4 regions of the Paenibacillus sp. F024 genome follow, and region 1 is predicted to be linked to each of the others. Evidence: riboswitches for the same ligand, from Rfam matches in the RefSeq annotation. Region 1 holds a riboswitch; each other region holds the start of a gene.
The links. A riboswitch is a leader RNA that binds a small molecule or an ion and turns the genes downstream of it on or off. The one in region 1 is predicted to bind cyclic di-AMP.
Positions count from the first base shown of each region.

Region 2: it holds a riboswitch for cyclic di-AMP, as region 1 does, so the genes downstream of both, ACZYR9_RS07370 (stalk domain-containing protein) here and ACZYR9_RS14415 (TrkH family potassium uptake protein) in region 1, are expected to answer to the same signal.
Region 3: it holds a riboswitch for cyclic di-AMP, as region 1 does, so the genes downstream of both, ACZYR9_RS11910 (C40 family peptidase) here and ACZYR9_RS14415 (TrkH family potassium uptake protein) in region 1, are expected to answer to the same signal.
Region 4: it holds a riboswitch for cyclic di-AMP, as region 1 does, so the genes downstream of both, ACZYR9_RS04880 (C40 family peptidase) here and ACZYR9_RS14415 (TrkH family potassium uptake protein) in region 1, are expected to answer to the same signal.

Region 1 is NZ_JBVASZ010000012.1:123,410-128,191, reverse strand. Features, by position in the region: gene ACZYR9_RS14420 (CPBP family glutamic-type intramembrane protease) at 1-980, opposite strand, end outside; cyclic di-AMP (ydaO/yuaA leader) riboswitch at 1,208-1,346, shown strand; gene ACZYR9_RS14415 (TrkH family potassium uptake protein) at 1,411-2,763, shown strand; gene ACZYR9_RS14410 (potassium channel family protein) at 2,777-3,439, shown strand; gene ACZYR9_RS14405 (TrkH family potassium uptake protein) at 3,515-4,782, shown strand, end outside.
Region 2 is NZ_JBVASZ010000005.1:5,692-10,473, forward strand. Features, by position in the region: gene ACZYR9_RS07355 (hypothetical protein) at 1-162, shown strand, start outside; gene ACZYR9_RS07360 (hypothetical protein) at 546-1,016, opposite strand; gene ACZYR9_RS07365 (polysaccharide deacetylase family protein) at 1,135-1,824, opposite strand; gene ACZYR9_RS07370 (stalk domain-containing protein) at 1,971-2,810, opposite strand; cyclic di-AMP (ydaO/yuaA leader) riboswitch at 2,817-2,970, opposite strand; gene ACZYR9_RS07375 (DUF6483 family protein) at 3,122-3,838, shown strand; purine riboswitch at 3,953-4,054, shown strand; gene purE (5-(carboxyamino)imidazole ribonucleotide mutase) at 4,212-4,697, shown strand; gene purK (5-(carboxyamino)imidazole ribonucleotide synthase) at 4,694-4,782, shown strand, end outside.
Region 3 is NZ_JBVASZ010000009.1:146,510-151,291, reverse strand. Features, by position in the region: gene ACZYR9_RS11920 (M1 family metallopeptidase) at 1-584, shown strand, start outside; gene ACZYR9_RS11915 (hypothetical protein) at 599-1,411, shown strand; cyclic di-AMP (ydaO/yuaA leader) riboswitch at 1,662-1,801, shown strand; gene ACZYR9_RS11910 (C40 family peptidase) at 1,806-2,279, shown strand; gene ACZYR9_RS11905 (cryptochrome/photolyase family protein) at 2,436-3,812, shown strand; gene ACZYR9_RS11900 (sulfurtransferase) at 3,921-4,757, opposite strand.
Region 4 is NZ_JBVASZ010000002.1:219,551-224,332, forward strand. Features, by position in the region: gene ACZYR9_RS04870 (ABC transporter substrate-binding protein) at 1-534, shown strand, start outside; gene argH (argininosuccinate lyase) at 594-2,159, shown strand; cyclic di-AMP (ydaO/yuaA leader) riboswitch at 2,455-2,601, shown strand; gene ACZYR9_RS04880 (C40 family peptidase) at 2,604-3,482, shown strand; gene ACZYR9_RS04885 (FMN-dependent NADH-azoreductase) at 3,933-4,559, opposite strand; gene ACZYR9_RS04890 (MarR family winged helix-turn-helix transcriptional regulator) at 4,623-4,782, opposite strand, start outside.

The DNA of each region.
Region 1 (4,782 bases):
AAGGCCAAATACGTCGAAACGGCCATAAGCCCGACAAAGATATGGGTAAACCACAAGGTAAACAGGGCCCCCGGTTCGGAAGGTCCGTTCCCGTGCATCGTCCGGAAAGCAGGCATCATATTAAAATTGTTGGCGATATAAATCGCAAGAAAGAAAAACGTAAGCAGCGCACCTCGTGTATAGCGGATTTCACGACGGCTCCTTATGATGACAATAAACGCTGAGAGTGTCATCACAAGCGAGATGCCCATGCTGATTCGCGTCATCAGAGCGGAACGACGGTCCTGCCCTTCCTGCCAGACAATATAATCATCCGGAATGGGAAATAACGGCTCAAACGCAGTGATCCGGCGGTCTGTCACTTTCATGTGAAGCTCCAACGGCGTTTCACCGATTCGCTCCGTTTTGCTGCGGAAAATAAGGTTTCCATTCCCGGCTCGTCCAGACTCGTCTGCCGGCGTAAATTCCACCGGGTCGTAGCCCATCTCCCGCATGATTTCATGGGCCTGCTTCATCGGTTCGGCATCCGGCGCGCTAACGGATTCGCTTTTGGCGGCTGCGGATCGGCTCTTCGAGAATCCGAACACGGTAAGGCTTTTATAGTTGATAGCGACATAGTACGTTACGCTTTTTTCCATGTCGTTGATCTCGACCTCATAATATTCGAGAGGAAATTGCTCTTCATACTTTTCTTTGTAATCATCGTACAGCTGCTCTTTTTGCAAATAACCGTTGCGGACCGGATAGGATTGGTACAAGGTATGGGCTTGTACTTCTTGTCCCAACGCGAAGCGGCCGCGCACAAAACGCATTGCGGCATCCGCCGCTTGCTGCTTTGTAACGGCAGGCAGGCCTGCGGCATCGTCTTCAAGGGAGCGGTTCTCGTCCGTAAAGGCGGAGGCAAACGTAACGCCGAGGTACAGCATCAAGCCAAGGACAGCCAAAAGCAGCAGAGGGGGTTCTTTTAGTCGATTCGGCATGAAAGACTCCTTAAAGAAAGTGGATAATAACAGTCTATTCTTTAAAAGTAACATACATTCCATCGGCAAATCCAATGATAACAAAAGCTATAAGGGGCATTATTCAGTAAAGCGAAGCACCATACCTAAAAAAGCGCTTACACATGTCGTAATTCTGCGAAATCCGGTGCATTTAGGTGAAAAAAGGCTTTGTACTTCAATGAAAAGAGGATTATAATTCATATCAATTGAATAACGAGCCGAATTTCTTTAGGAAAACGGGGGAACCATGAGTTTAGGGGTGAATTCAGCGGTTGTGAGCCGCTGATAGGGTGCCTGTACATCCGAATCCGTCAGCTAACCTCGTAGGCTTGAATTACAGGAACCTTAATTTGACATTGGGTTTCCAGTGTCTTTTTTGTTGCCTGAAACCGTAAACAGGGGTGCAACCATGAAAGTCATCACCAAGAAGATTGAACTAACGCCGCCGCAAATTTTGGTCGTCGGTTTCGCCGTCATTATCTTGATCGGCTCCATTCTGCTTACGCTTCCCGTATCCTCGGCCAGCGGTGAGTCCCTGTCTTTCCTGGATGCATTGTTCACTGCTACTTCGGCTACTTGTGTCACCGGACTCGTCGTTGTAGATACGGGCACTTATTTTTCCGTGTTCGGACAGGTCATCATCATGCTGCTGATCCAGGTCGGCGGGCTCGGATTTATGACCATGGCTACCTTGTTCGCGTTTGCCTTGAGAAAACGCATTTCGCTTAAAGAAAAGCTCGTTTTGCAGGAAGCGCTGAACCAAAGCAGCATCGAGGGTATTGTGCGGTTAATCCGCAAGGTGATCGTATATTCGCTTACGATTGAGTTTACGGCTGCCGTTATTTTTGCCGTTCGGTGGTCGTTTGATCTGGGTCCCGGCAAAGCGGCTTACTATGGCATGTTTCATGCCGTCTCCTTCTTCAATAATGCCGGATTCGATCTCTTTGGGCCGGTAACGGGGAAATTCAGCAGCATAACTGCGTATGCGTCTGATCCAGTCATCAATGTAGTTTCCATGGGACTCATCATATTGGGAGGCATCGGCTTCTTCGTTTTATCGGATCTCATGGACTACCGAAAAAACAAAAGGCTTACGCTTCATTCTAAAGTGGTGCTTAGCGCTACCGGTTTTTTGATCGGAATCGGAGCGATCATTATATTCATCTTTGAATTTACGAACCCACGGACGCTAGTTCCGCTGGACTGGTCCGGTAAAATTCTCGCCTCGCTTTTTCAATCCGTTACACCGCGGACAGCCGGAGCCAATACGCTTGATATTGCCGGGCTCAGGCAAGCGACGCAGTTTTTTATCATTATCCTGATGTTTATCGGGGCTTCTCCCGGCTCTACAGGCGGGGGGATCAAGACGACGACCTTTACCACGCTGATCGGCGCGATGATAGCGATGATCCGCGGGAAGGAAGACATTGTGCTCTTTCGTTACCGGTTAGGCAAAGAAAGGATTCTAAAGGCCGTCTCGATTACGATGATTGCTTTGGCGCTGGTCATCGTCATCACGATGATTCTTTCTACAACGGAGGATCATTCGTTCCTGATGATTTTGTTTGAAGTGACATCGGCCTTCGGAACGGTAGGCTTGTCGATGGGGTTAACACCGGATTTGTCGGATCTCGGCAAGGTCCTGATCGCGATGACCATGTTTATCGGACGCTTGGGTCCGCTGACGCTGGCTTATGCACTGGGACCGAAGACAGAGAAGGAATTGTACAGATATCCGGAAGGAAAAATTACGATTGGTTAGGGGAAACGGAAGTATGAAAAACACGCAGTACGCAGTCATTGGATTAGGGCGCTTCGGCTCAAGCCTTGCCGTGGAGCTTCTGAAATTGGGTCATGAGGTGCTTGGCATCGATATGGATGAAGAAGCCGTGGAGGAGATGAGCGATAAGCTGACTCATGTGGTGGTAGCGGATTCGACGGATGAAGAGGTCATTCGGTCGTTGGGCATCCGGAATTTCGATTGCGTCGTGGTAGCGATCGGCGACGATATTCAAGCCAGTATTCTTACGGCGATTCTGCTTAAGGATATGGGGGTAAAAACCGTTGTAGCCAAGGCGCTTTCGGAGCTTCACGGGAAAGTGCTGAATAAAATCGGCGTAGACCGGGTTATTTATCCTGAACGGGATATGGGGATCCGCGTAGCCCATCAGCTCGTTTCTCCAAATCTGCTTGACTACATTGAGCTCTCCGATGACTACACGATTGCGGAGCTTGCCGTACCCAAAAGGCTTGCCGGCCGGACGTTAAAGGAGCTTGATCCCAGGGCTCGTTACGGCTGCAGCGTCGTGGCGATCAATCGAAAGAACGGTGTCATCATTGCGCCTACTGCGGCGGATACCTTTGAAGAGCGTGACGTTATGGTTGTGATCGGAACAAACGAACAGATCGAAACGTTCGAGAATGAAGTCATTCGCTAGTGTGCGGAGAGCTTTATTGATACCTGTTGTGAAACAGAAGGGACGTGCCAAGGCTTGAAACCTGGGTTTGGAGTTATGAAGCTCTCGCCGCCGCAAATTTTGGCGCTTGGGTTTACTTTGATTATTTTAGTCGGATCCGTTCTGCTGTCACTCCCGATAGCTACGAGAAGCGGGGAACCGATGGCCTATCTGGACGCTTTATTTACAGCTACGTCGGCAGCTTGTGTTACCGGACTTGTATTAGTAGATACCGGCACTTATTTTTCTACATTCGGTCAAATTGTTCTGATTGCTATGATTCAGATCGGCGGACTCGGGTTCATGACGATGGCGGCGCTGATCGCGCTTGTTTTCAGACGCCGGATTTCATTAAAGGAGCGACTGGTGCTTCAGGCCGCGATGAATCAAGGCAGCATGGAAGGCATTGTCCGGTTAATCAAAAAAGTGATTTTTTATTCCCTGACGATTGAGCTTGTGGCGGCTGTGATCTTTACGCTCCGTTGGTCGTTCGATATGGAGTTTTCCCAAGCGGTGTATTTCGGTATCTATCATGCCATCTCATTATTTAATAATGCAGGATTCGATTTGTTTGGCGGGATTCACAAGCCGTTCGGCAGTATGTCGCATCTGACCGGCGATTGGATTGTCAATTTGGTTGCGGTCGTTCTGATCGTGCTTGGCGGGATCGGTTTTATTGTTATCGCCGATTTGCTGGAGTATCAGAAAACCCGAAAGCTGTCGCTTCACTCCAAGGTTGTGCTCACCATTACAGGAATGCTGACGGTGGTCGGATTCATAGGACTGCTGATCTTTGAATTTACCAATGCCAGAACCTTCGGAGCTTTAGACACCTCCGGTAAAATCCTGGCTTCCTTGCTTCACTCGGTGACCCCCCGTTCCGCCGGAGTGACCACGGTGGACATCTCCGAAATGAGGCAAGCCTCGCAGTTTTTTATCATCATTCTCATGTTTATCGGAGCATCTCCGGGATCTGCGGGAGGCGGTATCAAAACGACCACTTTTGCCATATTGATCGGAGCGCTCATCACGATGGTCAGGGGAAAGGAAGACATCGTGATGTTCCGGCACCGGCTTGGTAAAGACCGCATTCTTAAAGCGATTACGCTGACCATGTTCGCTATTTTTGTGGTCGTCTTTATCACCATGCTGCTTTCCACGACGGAGGATCATGCCTTCTTGGTTATTTTGTTCGAGGTGACCTCCGCTTTCGGCACGGTCGGCTTAAGCATGGGGCTAACCCCCCAGCTCACCGAATTTGGCAAAGTCGTGATTTCCCTAACGATGTTCGCCGGGCGGCTGGGACCGTTGACCCTGGCTTATGC
Region 2 (4,782 bases), on a different contig from region 1:
CTGGCAGAGTTAGGCACTCATATGGCAGGAGCCACAGATTTGCATCATACGAGGACAACAAATGAAGCGGTACAAATCGATCCTCCCGTAGGCAACCAGCCGGGGGCCATTGATAATCGAAGCGGAAGATTTAATACGAAGAAGAATGGCAAGCCCATCTGATCCCAACGAAAATTCAAAATGCAACAAGAGCAGGCGTCCTTTAGAAATAAAGCATACCTGCTTTTTCCCTATTTTTGAACGTTAATCCACCTCTGCAAACAGTTCCTTAAGCATCCGTTCCCGGCCAAGCAGGAACTGCTTTATCATCATGTAATGATCTGTTTCTTCGACCGTTTCCTGTTCAATGCCTAAAGCGCCATGCTTCTCAAATAGGCATCTTGTTTTTTATAGTCACCCGGCACCGGTCTTCTTTCCTTCCCCATATCATGAACAACTGCATTCTATCAAAAAAGAAAAGAAAAATGTAACGATAGAAATCAAAAACACCTCATCCCGAAAGGAATGAGGTGCCTTAACGGTCGCTAAGTCCTGGAATGATAGGGCTACAAACGTGTAAAGCCTTCCTCGCGAAGATATTCGATCGCCTCGTCATAGGTTTCAAAAGCGGACTCCAGGTTAAGACCTGTGTATACATACCATATTTCGTCTTCTTCAAGCAGCACAAGCGTCTGGTTATCCGGACCGATCCATCGTTCTTCTTTCGCATCTCCTATAATGGCCTGTTCCTCGGTAGTTCTAGGGGAGAGAGAGCGGATGGATGCTTCGATGATCGCTTGAAGCTGTTCCTTGGAGAAATCACGAATATTCACCAAGCCTTTGTTATCCTTTTCGTAATCGTGCAGAAGGCCGGCGTAGACAAAGCCGTTGCCGTTAGGATGCAAATGATAAACGACGATCTTTTTATCATAGGCGCTTTTCTCATAATGATAATTGATTCGGCCCAAGGATACCGTTTTAGGTTCCAGATCCTGGAAAGATTCCACAACGGCGCGTTTTTCTTCAAAAGAAAGCATGATATCCCTCATAACATCGATTAATGTATTCCAAGTTCCAGTTGATTATATCATAGGACAGGCTGCATCACGATCAAATTTTGAGTGCACATCCATTTGAAAAACATATAACAAGGCATTACTTACGGGTTTGGGCGATCAAATCGGATACCGTGACAAATCGATAGCCCTGCTGTGTCAGTTCGGGCAAAATTCGTTTGAGCGCCTCCACGGTCTGGGTACAATCTCCCTGCAGATCGTGGAACAATATGATATCTCCGTTGTGTACGTTGCTCAGAACCTGCCGGACGATTTTGTCCACCCCCGGCTTCTTCCAATCCTGCGTGTCCTGATACCATGACCACATCACGACCGTCAGCTTATCGTCTTTTACGGATTGAAGCAGCGCATCGTTATAAAAACCTCCGGGGGGACGGAACACATGCGGCATTTGTTCCGTGATATCGAATATGACCTCCTGCGTTTGACGGATCTCTTGTACGAGACGTTCCGGGGGATAGTTTTTTAAGTAATGATGATCAAATGTGTGGTTGGCGATTTCGTGACCTTCGTTTACCTCGCGAATAGCGATAGCCGGGTACATTTGTACGCGTTTGCCGATCACGAAAAACGTGCCTTTAGCACCGTATTGCTTGAGCAAATCCAAAATTTGCGGCGTATACACCGGATTCGGCCCGTCATCAAACGTGAGAGCGATCAGCTTCTGATCCGTCTCCACGTTCGAGATGACTTCACTGCTAGGAGGGGCGCCACCGGTAAGAAAGAGGAGTACCAAACAAAGCATAAGTAGACGTACGCTGTGATGCATAACATTTCGACCTCCGTTCTGACATGACTCGCTTAGGTTTTGGTCGCCGGAACAAAAATATGCGACAGCTCCGGCAGCCAAAAAAAAGCAGTCGTCTCGGAAGAGACGACTGCTTTTTTTTGGCTGCAGATGAGAATCAAATATGATTACGAGCCTAGTACGTAAACTTTAACTTGTTGAATCCCGAACGTTCTTGCTTTACTCTTGCTCTCCGGCAGGAAAATGTCAATGCGGTTGCCTTTTACCGCACCTCCTGTATCGGTGGCCGTGGCGTACATTCCGCCGGCAGGAAGACCGTCATACGTATAGCCCTCCACATACACCTTGGAGCCGAGCGGTATAACGGACGGATCTACGGCAATGGTACCCAGACGAAGCGGGTTGCCCATATAATCGATTCCTGCATAACCGCCGTTCTCATCGGCAGACGCGGTATATGCCGTAGCTTTGGCTTCAACGATTTTGGAGTAAGTCGGCACCTTGTTAACCGGACGGTACCACGCTGGAGCGTGATATTGCCCGTCCATGCTAAGAATCGCAATCCGGTTGACTTTGTCCCATTGTGTTTTGATTCCGAACGTGTCGGAGATCAGCCGAAAAGGGACATAGACGCGTCCGTCTACGAATCTGGCAGGATTATCGATCTCAGTCGGCTCTCCGTTAATGATAACCGTCGGATCGCCGGTCGTGAGCGATACCGATGTGTCGTCGCTCTTCATGGTAATGGTGAATTGGGAACCGTCTTGTTCCCAGTGAAGCTCGTAGCCAAGCTTGTCCGTAACCGCTCTCGCGGGAACCTGGAGCTTCTGATTCTCATCCACGAAAGGCTGTGCATCCGGGAATGCCACGAGCTTTTCGTTGACCTGTACCTTAACGTCATCGGCCAGACGTACAGGTTGCTGCGCATGCGCGGGTAAAGCTGTCGTTAAAACGGCAGGTACGGCAAATACACATGCGAGCAGCATGTTTTTGAAACGGAAATTCATGCTTATGTTCCCTCCTGTTTATGCCTCCGAGGTTAGTTGTCGGGTTCGGGAAGAGGTTGTTCCCTAGCGCGGCCTGTAAAGGCTTTGCGCATTCACCCCATGGTGCTCAGTCCCCCGTACGTACACATAGATTGGCTGCACGATTCGGCTTTTAAAAGCCTAACATAGGATCATATTGAGGTTCAATGCATAAAATCATCCAATCATTTCCCGATAATGGAATTGCTTCTAGCTCCGATTTTCCTCATGCTGCATAATCCTGTACAATAAAAAGAAAGACACGGTCTGGGATAGAAAGGAAAGAGAGACTCATGTACAGACGCGATTATCTCATGCGGTTGATTGAACAGACGGCGGAAGTGCTGCATAAAGTGATGTCCGCAAGGCAAAATCATCGATTGCAAGAAGCTCTTGAGCTTGTGAACCAGGCGATGCGTCAATTGCTGGGACTGAATTCGAAGCTGATTCACGCTCTTTCTACCAAGGATTTGCTCGCCCTTCTTTCCAAGGACGGGGAAGTCGATCAAGGAAAGGTGCTGGCTTTAGGAGATATGCTGAACGCGCAGGGCGCTGCACAGGAAGAGCATGGCTATACGGACGCTGCACGTAAGGACGGCTTAAAAGCGCTTGACCTGCTGCTCTCCGCCAGGGAAATGGATTCCCGCGGCGAATTGGCCGAGATGTTCAAAGAACGGATTGATGCGGCGCTTGCGCTCGTTAACCGTGCGCCTATGCCGACGGATACCATGCATAAGCTTGTTTTATATTACGAAGATTGCGGGCAGTATGCCAAAAGCGAAGATGTGTTGTTTCATTTATTAGATGAATTAAGTGACGCCGAGCCTCTTCGTGAAGAATTCACAAGTCTATTGGATGAAGGGATCCGCATGTACGGGCGCTGGCGGTCTGTCGAAGAAGAGCGGCTGGCAGCAGGTAATTTCTCAGTCGCCGAGGTCGAAGACGGTCTTGATGAACTAAAGAATAAGAAATTAAAGAATGTCATTATCCGTCAAAATCCCAGGGAATAGGGCGCCAAATGCGAACTATTATTTGTGTCTTTTTAGTTAATGTTCGTCTTTTATAGTTGACATCCAGTGTTAAAGCCTGTAAACTGAAGACGTATCAGAGAATGGAAAAATCGTTCGGAAAAAGTCGAATAATCTCGTATATCATCGGGAATAAGGCCCGAAAGTTTCTACCCGAAAACCTTAAATTTTTGGACTACGAGTGAGCGTCGGTATTATAGAAAGGTCAGCACATCGGTGCATGGCCTTAGCTTGCGCTTGTGGGTATTCTTGTCGTCCTGCCGATAGACTGTGCGTTAGAGGTTCAGTATCTATCTAATGGGCGTTTTTGTTTTTTACTTTCACTATAGATGCTAAACGACATGGAGGATAACAGATGTCAGTTCTTGTAGGGGTCATTATGGGCAGTCAATCGGATTGGGAGACGATGAAGCATGCATGCGACATGCTGGAGGAGCTGGGGGTGCCTTATGAGAAGAAGGTCGTTTCGGCACACCGCACGCCTGATCTGATGTTCGACTATGCGGCGTCGGCGCAAGAGCGGGGTCTGAAGGTCATTATTGCGGGTGCCGGCGGAGCCGCGCACTTGCCTGGTATGGTGGCGGCCAAGACGGTGCTGCCGGTAATCGGCGTTCCGGTCAAAACCTCCACCCTTAACGGCATGGATTCGCTGCTGTCGATCGTACAGATGCCAGGCGGCGTTCCCGTCGCAACCGTTGCGATCGGACATGCCGGGGCGACGAATGCCGGCCTTCTTGCGGCGCAGATTCTTGGGTCGTTCGATCCTGAGCTGCAGCAAAAAGTAACGCAGCGGCGCGAGCGCATCGCACAGACAGTAATGGAAAAGAGCGTGCTGGAATGACACGAGGGAATGTGACAGACAAGGCGTACAATCCGGAGTTTGTTCATGCGCCGGGGGCGACGATCGGCATCCTTGGCGGGGGGCA
Region 3 (4,782 bases), on a different contig from region 1:
ATCACTATGCCGAAAATGTATATACCCGGGCCAAGCTGGTGCTCAAAGCCATGGAACGTCAGGTCGGTCCGGAGACCATGGACAAGATCATGCGAACGTATTTTCAGCGCTGGAAGTTCAAGCACCCGACCACAACGGATTTTCAAAAAGTCGCAGAAGATGTAACGAAAACCGACTGGAAGCCGTTTTTTGACCAATATGTCTATAGCGGCATGATGGTCGACTACGCCATCACCGGGATCAAAGTGCAGCAGGTGACAGATAATGGCCAAACCTACTATGAAAACAGCGTACAGCTGCGCAAGCTTGGAGGTACCTATCCCAACGTACCTGTCCGGTTCCATTTTGCCGACGGCACGCAGCTCGATAAAACCTGGGACGGCGCCGACAGCGAGGTCATCATGAAGCTGAATCATGCCGCTCCGCTGAGGTGGGCGGCTATAGACCCGGATTACGTTATCGTGCTGGAGAACAAACGGATCAACAGCTATATGAAAACGGAAGTCGATTCGCAGCTATCGCTGCGATGGAACATGAGCGTTGTGAAAATTTTGGAGACCTTGTTCGGCTGGGTCGCATGGTGAGGGGAGTGAGGAACATGTGGAACCGGATCAAAACGGGCTGGAGCTTAGCCTGTGAGCAGCCTTTTGCCGTCTTTACCCTCTTTATATATCATCTCATTTGGGGCGTCGTGCTGTATAAGCTGATTCAATCCGTCGTCCTCCCCCTCCTGCATCGTTATCCGGGGAGCGACCTGCCAGTGACCGCTTCGCAGATATTCTGGATAGAAGGTCATTTTCAGATGATGAAGACGGATTTGCTGGAGCCGTTTTGGTGGTGGGGAATCAGCCTTCTAGGATTAAGAATGCTGGTCCATCCGATGCTCAATGCAGGAGTATACTACTCGCTTCGTCATCGGGACTTGAATGCAGGCTACCGGTTCGTGGAAGGCATCCGAAAGCTGTCTCTTCCCTTCCTCGGCCTCTACGCGGTCCAATTGGCGCTGATGCTCTCCCCGCTCTACTGGCTGATCCCCCATTCGATAGAGCTGTACGGACATCAAGCTTCCTATATGGCCTTTGGGAAAGCGCTGGCGCCGGCGATAGCCGGCTGCATCGTCTATTGGTTTATGCTTCAGCTGATCTTCCTGTTCCTTCAAATCGGAAAGGCCGATGGCAGATCTGCAATCTTTACCATGCTGTTTGTGATTCGCCATCTGCCTGCCATTATGCTGGCTTCTCTTACCGTAACAGGCATCGCTTTGGCGGTGTCCGCCGCCGTGATGGCATCCGCGTTCTTCTGGGCCGGCTTTTTGGCCTTGGTCGGATTACAGGCATACCGGCTTGTTCAAATGTTCTTCAAAGTGTGGGCCATCAGCACACAATATGCGCTTTGGACGGAGAAAGCGTAGCGAACACCATATGAAAAGATTGCAAACGCACCGGTCATTCCGACCGGTGCGTTTGTGCTGTCGCAAGCTGTTGAACCACGTCAGGCGGAAAAGCGCCGCCGTTTTGTGCTTTTCTATAAAGGGGTGATTTCATATCCCGAATTTCCTTAAACAAAAAGGTTTCACTTTAAACGGATAAAATATGTCAATTTTGTGACAAAGGAAGGAAAAGTGCATTTTTTCCCGAATATATCTACTCGGAATCAAAAAAATGAAAATTTTGCCGAATTTCTGTTTTAAGAAAACGGGGGATCCATTAACCGGGTGAATTGATCTCGACACCGTCAGTGATCATAGGGAACCTTCAACCGAACCCTTCAGCTAACCTCGTAGGCACCGGAAGGGGAAACATTTTTTGAAGAAGAAGCTTGTAGGTTTTGCACTTTCTTTAGCTATGTTTTGCAGCGTTTCCGTAGGCAGCGCATTTGCTGAAACCCCGCTAAGCGCAGCGGTAAACGCGGGTTTAGGCTCGCCTTACAAATGGGCCGGTACTACGACCAGCGGCTTTGACTGCTCCGGCTACACTTCTTGGGTGTTCGACAAGTTCGGTATCGATCTTCCTCGTTCCTCCAAAAGCCAAGCCCAAGCGGGTCAATGGGTAGCCCAAGACCAGCTCCGTCCCGGTGATCTCGTGTTCTACAACACCGACGGCAGAGGCATTTCCCATGTGGGCGTATATGTTGGAAACGGCATGTTCTACCACTCCGCTACGAACAAAGGCGTTACGATTAGTGAAATGAGCGAATCTTACTACGCCAATCGTTATGTGACAGCCCGACGTGTTTTGTCGGACGAGCAGTATCAACAGCTGATGACCGACACCAACTGATACGGTCAACGGATTCGCAATGCAACTTCGGAAGCCCTCAGCGTTTGGCCCGATCCGATCGTTCGTATAAACGGACGCACCGGACGGACAAGCCTGCAGGGCTTTCTATATTTCAAATAAACCTGCCGGATCCGGCTGTAAAGGGGCGTATGAGGCTTGATCTTGTTTCTGCACCGCAAGGATCTGCGGGTGGAGGATATGCCGGCGTTCGTCACGATCCGCGAACGCCGCTGCCCCAGCCTGCATGTGCTTTTGCTCGACCCGTTCCTGCTGAAACAGGAACGTCACCGCGAGCACAGCGGCGTCAATTTTCTGCAGCATGTCCGGCGGCTGCAGCAGCTTTATGCGGCAGCCGGCCAGCGGCTGCACGTGCTTTATGGCGAGCCGCAGGCCGCTTTGAGCCGGCTGCTCGCGGAGCATCCGGTGGAGGAGCTCGTGTTCCACGAGGACTACACCCCGTATGCGACGGTCCGGGACTGCGCACTGCGCGAGGCAGCTGAACAGTACGGCGTGCGCGTCACCGCGTACGGCGAGCTGCCGCTTATCGACCTGCGCGACTTTCAGCGCTGGTCCGGGCGGGATGAGCCGTACAAGGTTTTCACGCCGTTCTACCGCCGCTGGCGTGAGTATCTGCACGAGCGGTACCGCCCGGCGTCTGCAGTAACCATCGGCGACCTCCGGACGGTCCCGCTCGCCGATGGTGTGGCGCAAGCGTTCCCTCTCCCGCCGGAGCTGAGCGCCTTGCTGGCTCCGGGCGCTCTGCCGGAGCTGCCCGAGCCGGAGCAGGCGCTTGCAGACTTCCTCGGAGAACGTCTTGCAGGCTACGCCGAAGGACGCGACCGCTTCGCCCGCGACGAGACCAGCCGTATGAGCCGTCACCTGAACGTCGGCGCCATGTCGGTTCGCATGGTCTACGAACGGCTGATGGTTGGCGATACCGCTGTGGAGCCTTGGCTTCGCCAGCTTGCCTGGCGCGATTTCTACATTTATCAATCGTGGCTTGATCCCGACTACTTCCAATATGAGAAACGCTACGATTTCTCCGCTCTGGATTCTCAGCATTTCAGAGCCTGGACGCAAGCGCGCACCGGCATTCCGATTATTGACGCCGCCATGACCCAGCTGAACGCGACCGGCTGGATGCCCAACCGGCTGCGCATGATTACCGCGATGTTTCTGACCAAAAATTTATTGTGTCCCTTCCCTTATGGAGAGCGCTGCTTCCGTTACAAGCTCGCCGACTACGACAACGTGTTAAACCGGGGAGGCTGGCTTTGGTGCGCCTCGCTCGGCTTCGATGCCGTGCCGTACTTCCGGATTATGAATCCGGTAACCCAATCGGAAACGTACGACCCTTCAGGGGCCTATATCCGCCGCTGGCTGCCCGAGCTCGCCCGATTGACCGACAAAGAAATTCACCGGCCGCGTCCGCACGCCATCGTAGACTTGAAAGCCTCGCGAGCCAGAGCGATTGACGTATACAAAGACGTCTTACGGTCCGGTCAGCGTAAATCCGTCGATACCGACTCGTAAAGGCGAAAGCAGCCCCAGCCAAAATCATATAAAAAGGACTGGATCGGTCGCCAAACGGCAAACGATCGCAGTCCTCCAACCCGCGTCCGAAGCGGAAACGGCCATTCCTTATTCTTTTCCCGTCGCTACCGGGTTGTCCTTGTAGCTGATCCAATCGCTCCAGCTGCCCGCGTACAGCTTGACGTTGTCGAAGCCGGCCTCGCTAAGTGCCAGCACGTTAGGGCAGGCCGTCACGCCGGAACCGCAATAAACGATGATTTCATCGGCATTGCTCAGGTTGGCGAATCTGGCCCTTTGCGCCGGGGAATCCTTCCACCCTCCTGAAGCTTGCAATCCTTCTTTCCAGAAATACGGCTTCGCTCCCGGAATATGTCCGGCAACCGAATCGATCGGTTCTTCCATCCCCAGGTAACGCTTTTCCTCACGAGAATCCACAAGCACCGTTCCTTGGCGTGTCATCCCGTCCTTCACCTGCTCCACATTCGCCAGCATCTCACTGCGCACCTGCGGTGTAAATACGGCCTGGCGCTCCACAGGCGGCTCCTCCGTTACGGGATATCCCGCTGCCTTCCACTCCGAGTAGCCCTTATCCAGAATGTAGACTTCGTCATGACCGAGATACTTCAACAGCCACCAAAAACGCGATGCCATCGCGCCGCCTTGGTCGTCGTAAGCGACAACAACGGAATTCCGGTCGATACCCGCCCGTCCAAGCTTGGCAGCCAGCTCCTCAAGATCGGGAAGCGGATGGCGCCCTCCGTGCTTCTCTTTCGGTCCCGACAAATCGCGCTCCAGATCAAAATAAAATGCTCCGCAAATATGATCCATTTCATAGCTTTGTTTCCCTGCCTCCGGCTGGCCCAATATAAATCGGCAGTCCGCGATCACCACATGATCTTGGATGCCGTGCTCAAACAACCATTCTTGACTCCGTACATGCTTCATATCCAATCACTTCCTTTGATAGGGT
Region 4 (4,782 bases), on a different contig from region 1:
TCAAAGAATGCGCCGGATCTGTTAAAAGTAACAAAGGCTGCTCCCATGCCGATGGGCCCGGCAGGTGTTGGTGTTAAGTTCGTATCTAACAACAGCTTTGCCATCGGATCCCCAGAGGTGGGCGCTAAGAATACGGCCGAGGCCAAAAAGTTTTTGGCATTCCTCATCACAGGAGAACAATCTCGTAAATTTAGCCTAACCGCATTCCCTCATCTGATTCCACCTCTGAAATCGGTACAGAATGAGATGCTAAATGGCGAGTTTCCAGAAGTGTTCAAGGGACGCAATGACTTGGTTAATGCAAGCTTTGACACTAAAAACAGTGCAGATTTTCCGGTTGAGGCAGGGATGGTGGTGAAGGATGGTTCCGTCCAACTGACGGGTCAAAATAATCCGTATATCGGTTCGATTGTCGCCCGGAATATTACATCGATGGTAGTGCAAAAGGTATTGCTTCAGAATGCCCCGCCGGAAGAGGCTGCCAAGTGGGGTGCCGATGAAATGAAGAAGGTTGTTGCCGAAGTGAAAAAATAGAGCCAGTAACGAACCGCGAATCATCCGACAGCATGTAATTAAGCGGGAGGGACGTTTCAATGCCAACAAATGAGCAATCTCAAGATAGAACTCAAGAATTACGGGAAGGTCATCATCAAGATCCTGTAACTTCACTGCGCGAGCGTGTTAAGCTGCCTCCGGCTGAAGTCATGGTGCGCGCTTACTATGCCCCCTCTGTCGAAAGGGAACTAAACTATTGCTTCGAAGCGGAAATGATGGTGCATCTTGCTCACGGGTTGATGCTAGCTCGCCAAGATATTGTCAAAACGAAAGAGATGCGTCAGATCTTGAGTAAAATCCTGGAGCTTCGATCAGCTGGACCCGATGTGCTGGAAATTGACTATACATTAGAGGATATGTACTCCTACGTGGAACGTTACCTAATCCGAAAACTGGGTCCAGAGGTCGGAGGGAGGCTTCATACCGCTCGCAGCCGAAACGATCTTCACACTACTACGTGGAGGTTGGCCCTGCGTGAAAAGCTCTGTGGTGTGCTGACCAGCTTGATTTTCTTGCGGGATACCGTATTGAACCTAGCCGATATGCATGCCGAAACGATCATGCCCGGATATACACACTCCCAGCATGCACAGCCGATTACCCTTGGGTATTACATGCTGACGCTAGCCGATCTGTTAAGTAGGGATTATGCCCGAATTCAGGCAGCTTTGTCCCAAACTAATCGCTGCACGTTGGGATCAGGTGCCTTAACGACCTCTGGCTTCCCTATAGACCGGGAGTATACAGCGTCGGTCCTGGGATTCCAAGAGATAGTTGAAGTAGCCTACGATGGGGTTTCGTGCCGAGATGATGTCCACGAAGCCACTGCTGCTCTTGCCATTTTAATGACAAATCTATCACGTGTCGCATTGGATCTGCAGAACTGGAACACAATGGAATATGGATTTATTGAGTTGTCAGACGCTTACTCCACTGTGAGCAGTATCATGCCCCAAAAAAAGAATCCGCAAGCGTTGGAGTACACCAAAGCAAGTGCGGCTCATGTTTGTGGCTCTCTAACTACTGTGCTCGCCAGTACGAAAAACACCTCTCTGAGTGACGTAAATGACGGGGTCAGTGCTATCAACGTGCCGGCACTCGAAGCTGCAGATCGTTCAGCCGTGACACTTGAATTAATCAACGGTGTTCTCCAAACATTAACCATCCGTCCAGACGTTATGCTTCATTCGGCCAAGATCGGGTTCGGTACGGCAACGGAACTGGCAGATGTGATCGTACGTGAGACAGGGCTTTCCTTTCGTATCGCTCATAACATCGTCGGGCGAGTCGTTGCGGAGACACTGGCAGCAGGAAAGAAGGCGACGGAAATCACGGTCTTAGATTTAGAGGCTGGATGCCATGCATTATTCGGTAAACCATTAGGGATTAATGTTGAAGCGGTTCGTCAGGCGCTTGATCCTGAGCTTAATATACAGGTCCGCAACGGAACTGGCGGTCCAAATCCATCGAATGTCAGAAAAATGGTGAGCGAACGAAAGCAGCGGCTCCATGCTGAGCGGGCTGACCTTAGCCAAATGAAAGCTCGCCTGAAGCTGGTAGGGGAGCAGTTGATCTCAGAGGCGCAAAAATTGGTACATGGTTAAATAGCTTTTTACTTTGCTTACCCTTCCCATGCGTTCCTAAATCAAGTGGGCCAATGGAGGTTTTTCGTTGGTCCATTTTGTCATATAAGGAATCATTATATTATATTTACATATTTTTCAGGACAATGCTAATGAATTGGACAATTTGTTAATCATTAACTTCATAAACTTAGTTAACTTTTTAATTTTTTGATATATATAGAAAAACAGGAGATGAATACATAAAAGGTTCGAAATTTCGTCAATGATTGGGTATATGTGCTAGTTTCGCGTATGATATTTTTGTAATTGTGAGACAAAATTTTTGCCGAATCTAATGAATACGCAGTTCATTGGTACGGGGGACTTTTTAATTGGGGTGAACGTTTGATTGTTTAAGCAGACCAGGGAAACCTCTTCCCGAACCCGTCAACTAACCTCGGAGGCTCATTGGAGGAAGAGATTTTGAAGAAATTGGGTACGGCGCTCGTATTATCGAGTGCAATTTTGTTGTCCGGTATCTTGCCACCCCCTACAACCTACGCCGCAATGTACAACTATGATGTTCGGGTTCAAGTCGATGATCAGCTTGTCGGCTTTCCTGATGCACAGCCTTTCATTGATAAAGACCAAAACACAATGGTACCTGTCCGTTTCGTTTCCGAAAAATTAGGGTATAAAATTAGTTCGGAAAAAAATGGACAACAAATGAAAGTGACGGTTGAAGGACCGGGAAAATCGGTGATTTTCTCATCCGGTTCATCGGAAGCCGTTGTTAACGGCAAAAAGCAGAATTTTGGTACGAAAGCGGTATTCCGGGATGGGCGGGTATACGTCCCAATCCGATTCGTGAGCGAACTGTTTGGCCTACTCGTTCAGTGGGACAAAAATAATTTTATTGCCATTGTCAGTAAAGATGGGAAATATCATGCTCCTGCCTGGTATAGGCCCGCACCAAAGGTAGCTGCTGCCCCTGCTCCAGCTCCGGCCATAGGGGACAAAATCGTGCAGGATGCCAAAAAGTATATTGGCACTGCTTATCTCTGGGGTGGATTAACGCCAAATGGCTTTGACTGCTCCGGATTTCTGAAATACGTATATACCCCAAACGGCGTATATCTGCCAAGAACATCCGCTCAAATGGCTACTGTGGGCACTTGGGTAAACGCACCTAAATCCGGAGACTTGGTTTTTTTCTCTGAAAGAGGAAGGAATATCTCTCACGTCGGGATTTATGTCGGAAACAATTCGTTTATCTCCGCTACAAACAGTGGTGTAAAGATTGATTCTCTCGGTAGTTTTTATTGGGGATCTAAATTTGTAGGGGCAAAGAGAGTTGTGTAATATAAAACCTATAATAAAATATAGACAAGCTGCGCAAAAGAACAGCTTCAGGCTTAGGCTATCGGGAAAGTCCCGATAGCCTTTTTTAGACGATCGCCATGCGGGAAGGCTGCAAGGATAGCTCACCCGTAAGAATTTTACACCCGCAAAAGCCATTGCTCAGGGATACCCGGTGACGATGAGCTTATTGGCTAATCGTTCAAAATGCGGCTTAGAAAGCTGAAACCTGCCATTGATGTTTTTGACATGGTTCACGAGAGGAGGCCGTGGTCATGGCGATCTTCTCAGCTGTGACGGAAACCGGACTGATGCAATGAAAATATTAAAATAATACAAGATTACATTTAAAACATGCTTTTCATAAGATAAGGGGACCGCCAACTGTTGACGGTCCCCTTATCTTAATCCTCATTTTAATTGTAAGCTCAAAGTCCGGTAGAGAGATAACATTTAGAAGCTGCTTGCAACTGCACTCGTTTTTACAATTCCTGCGTGAATAATTTCTTCTGCCTTGTCAGGGAATTGGTTATGCCCCTCTACAATGACAGTTTGGATGTCTGTTACTCCCCAGAAGTTTAAAATATTGGTTACATAATTGACGGCCATCTCGGCAGATTGTGCGGGTCCACTGGAATAGACGCCGCCCCGTGCATTTAACAGAACAACCTTCTTATCCGTAAGCAGTCCAACAGGGCCATCTTGAGTATAGCGGAAGGTCTTGCCTGCTTGACCCAGATAATCCAAGTACGTATGAAGTACGGAAGGAACAGTGAAGTTCCAAAGCGGGAATGCAAATACGATCTTGTCTACGGCAAGAAATTGGTCCAAGTATTTAGTTACCGTTTCAACTGCCGATTGTTCCTCTGGAGTGAGATCCAAGCCTCTTCCCAATTTAAACATGCCGTTAATTTTATCCGTATCATAATACGGTAAATTTTCCTTAAACAGATCCAGTTCAATGATCTCATCTTGGGGATGGGTTTCTTTGTAGCTTTCCAGGAAAGCCTGGTAAAGCTTAACACTGACAGCTTGCTCAATCGGACGGGAATTTGCTTTGACAAAAAGTACCTTAGCCATAATAACCTCCAGTAAATGATGTTGTTTTGTTGTTGTAGCAACTATTGGGCAGGAGTAAGCTTTCTACTCCACATTGGAACACATTTTAGTAAGGATTCGTCTGAGCTCCGTCAGCTCTTCACCGGTAATACCTTTACATACTAAATGATTAAATTCCTCGGCTACGGGAATCACTTGATCGCCTAATTTTTTTCCTTCTTCCGTCAGGAAAACCTTTAATGAA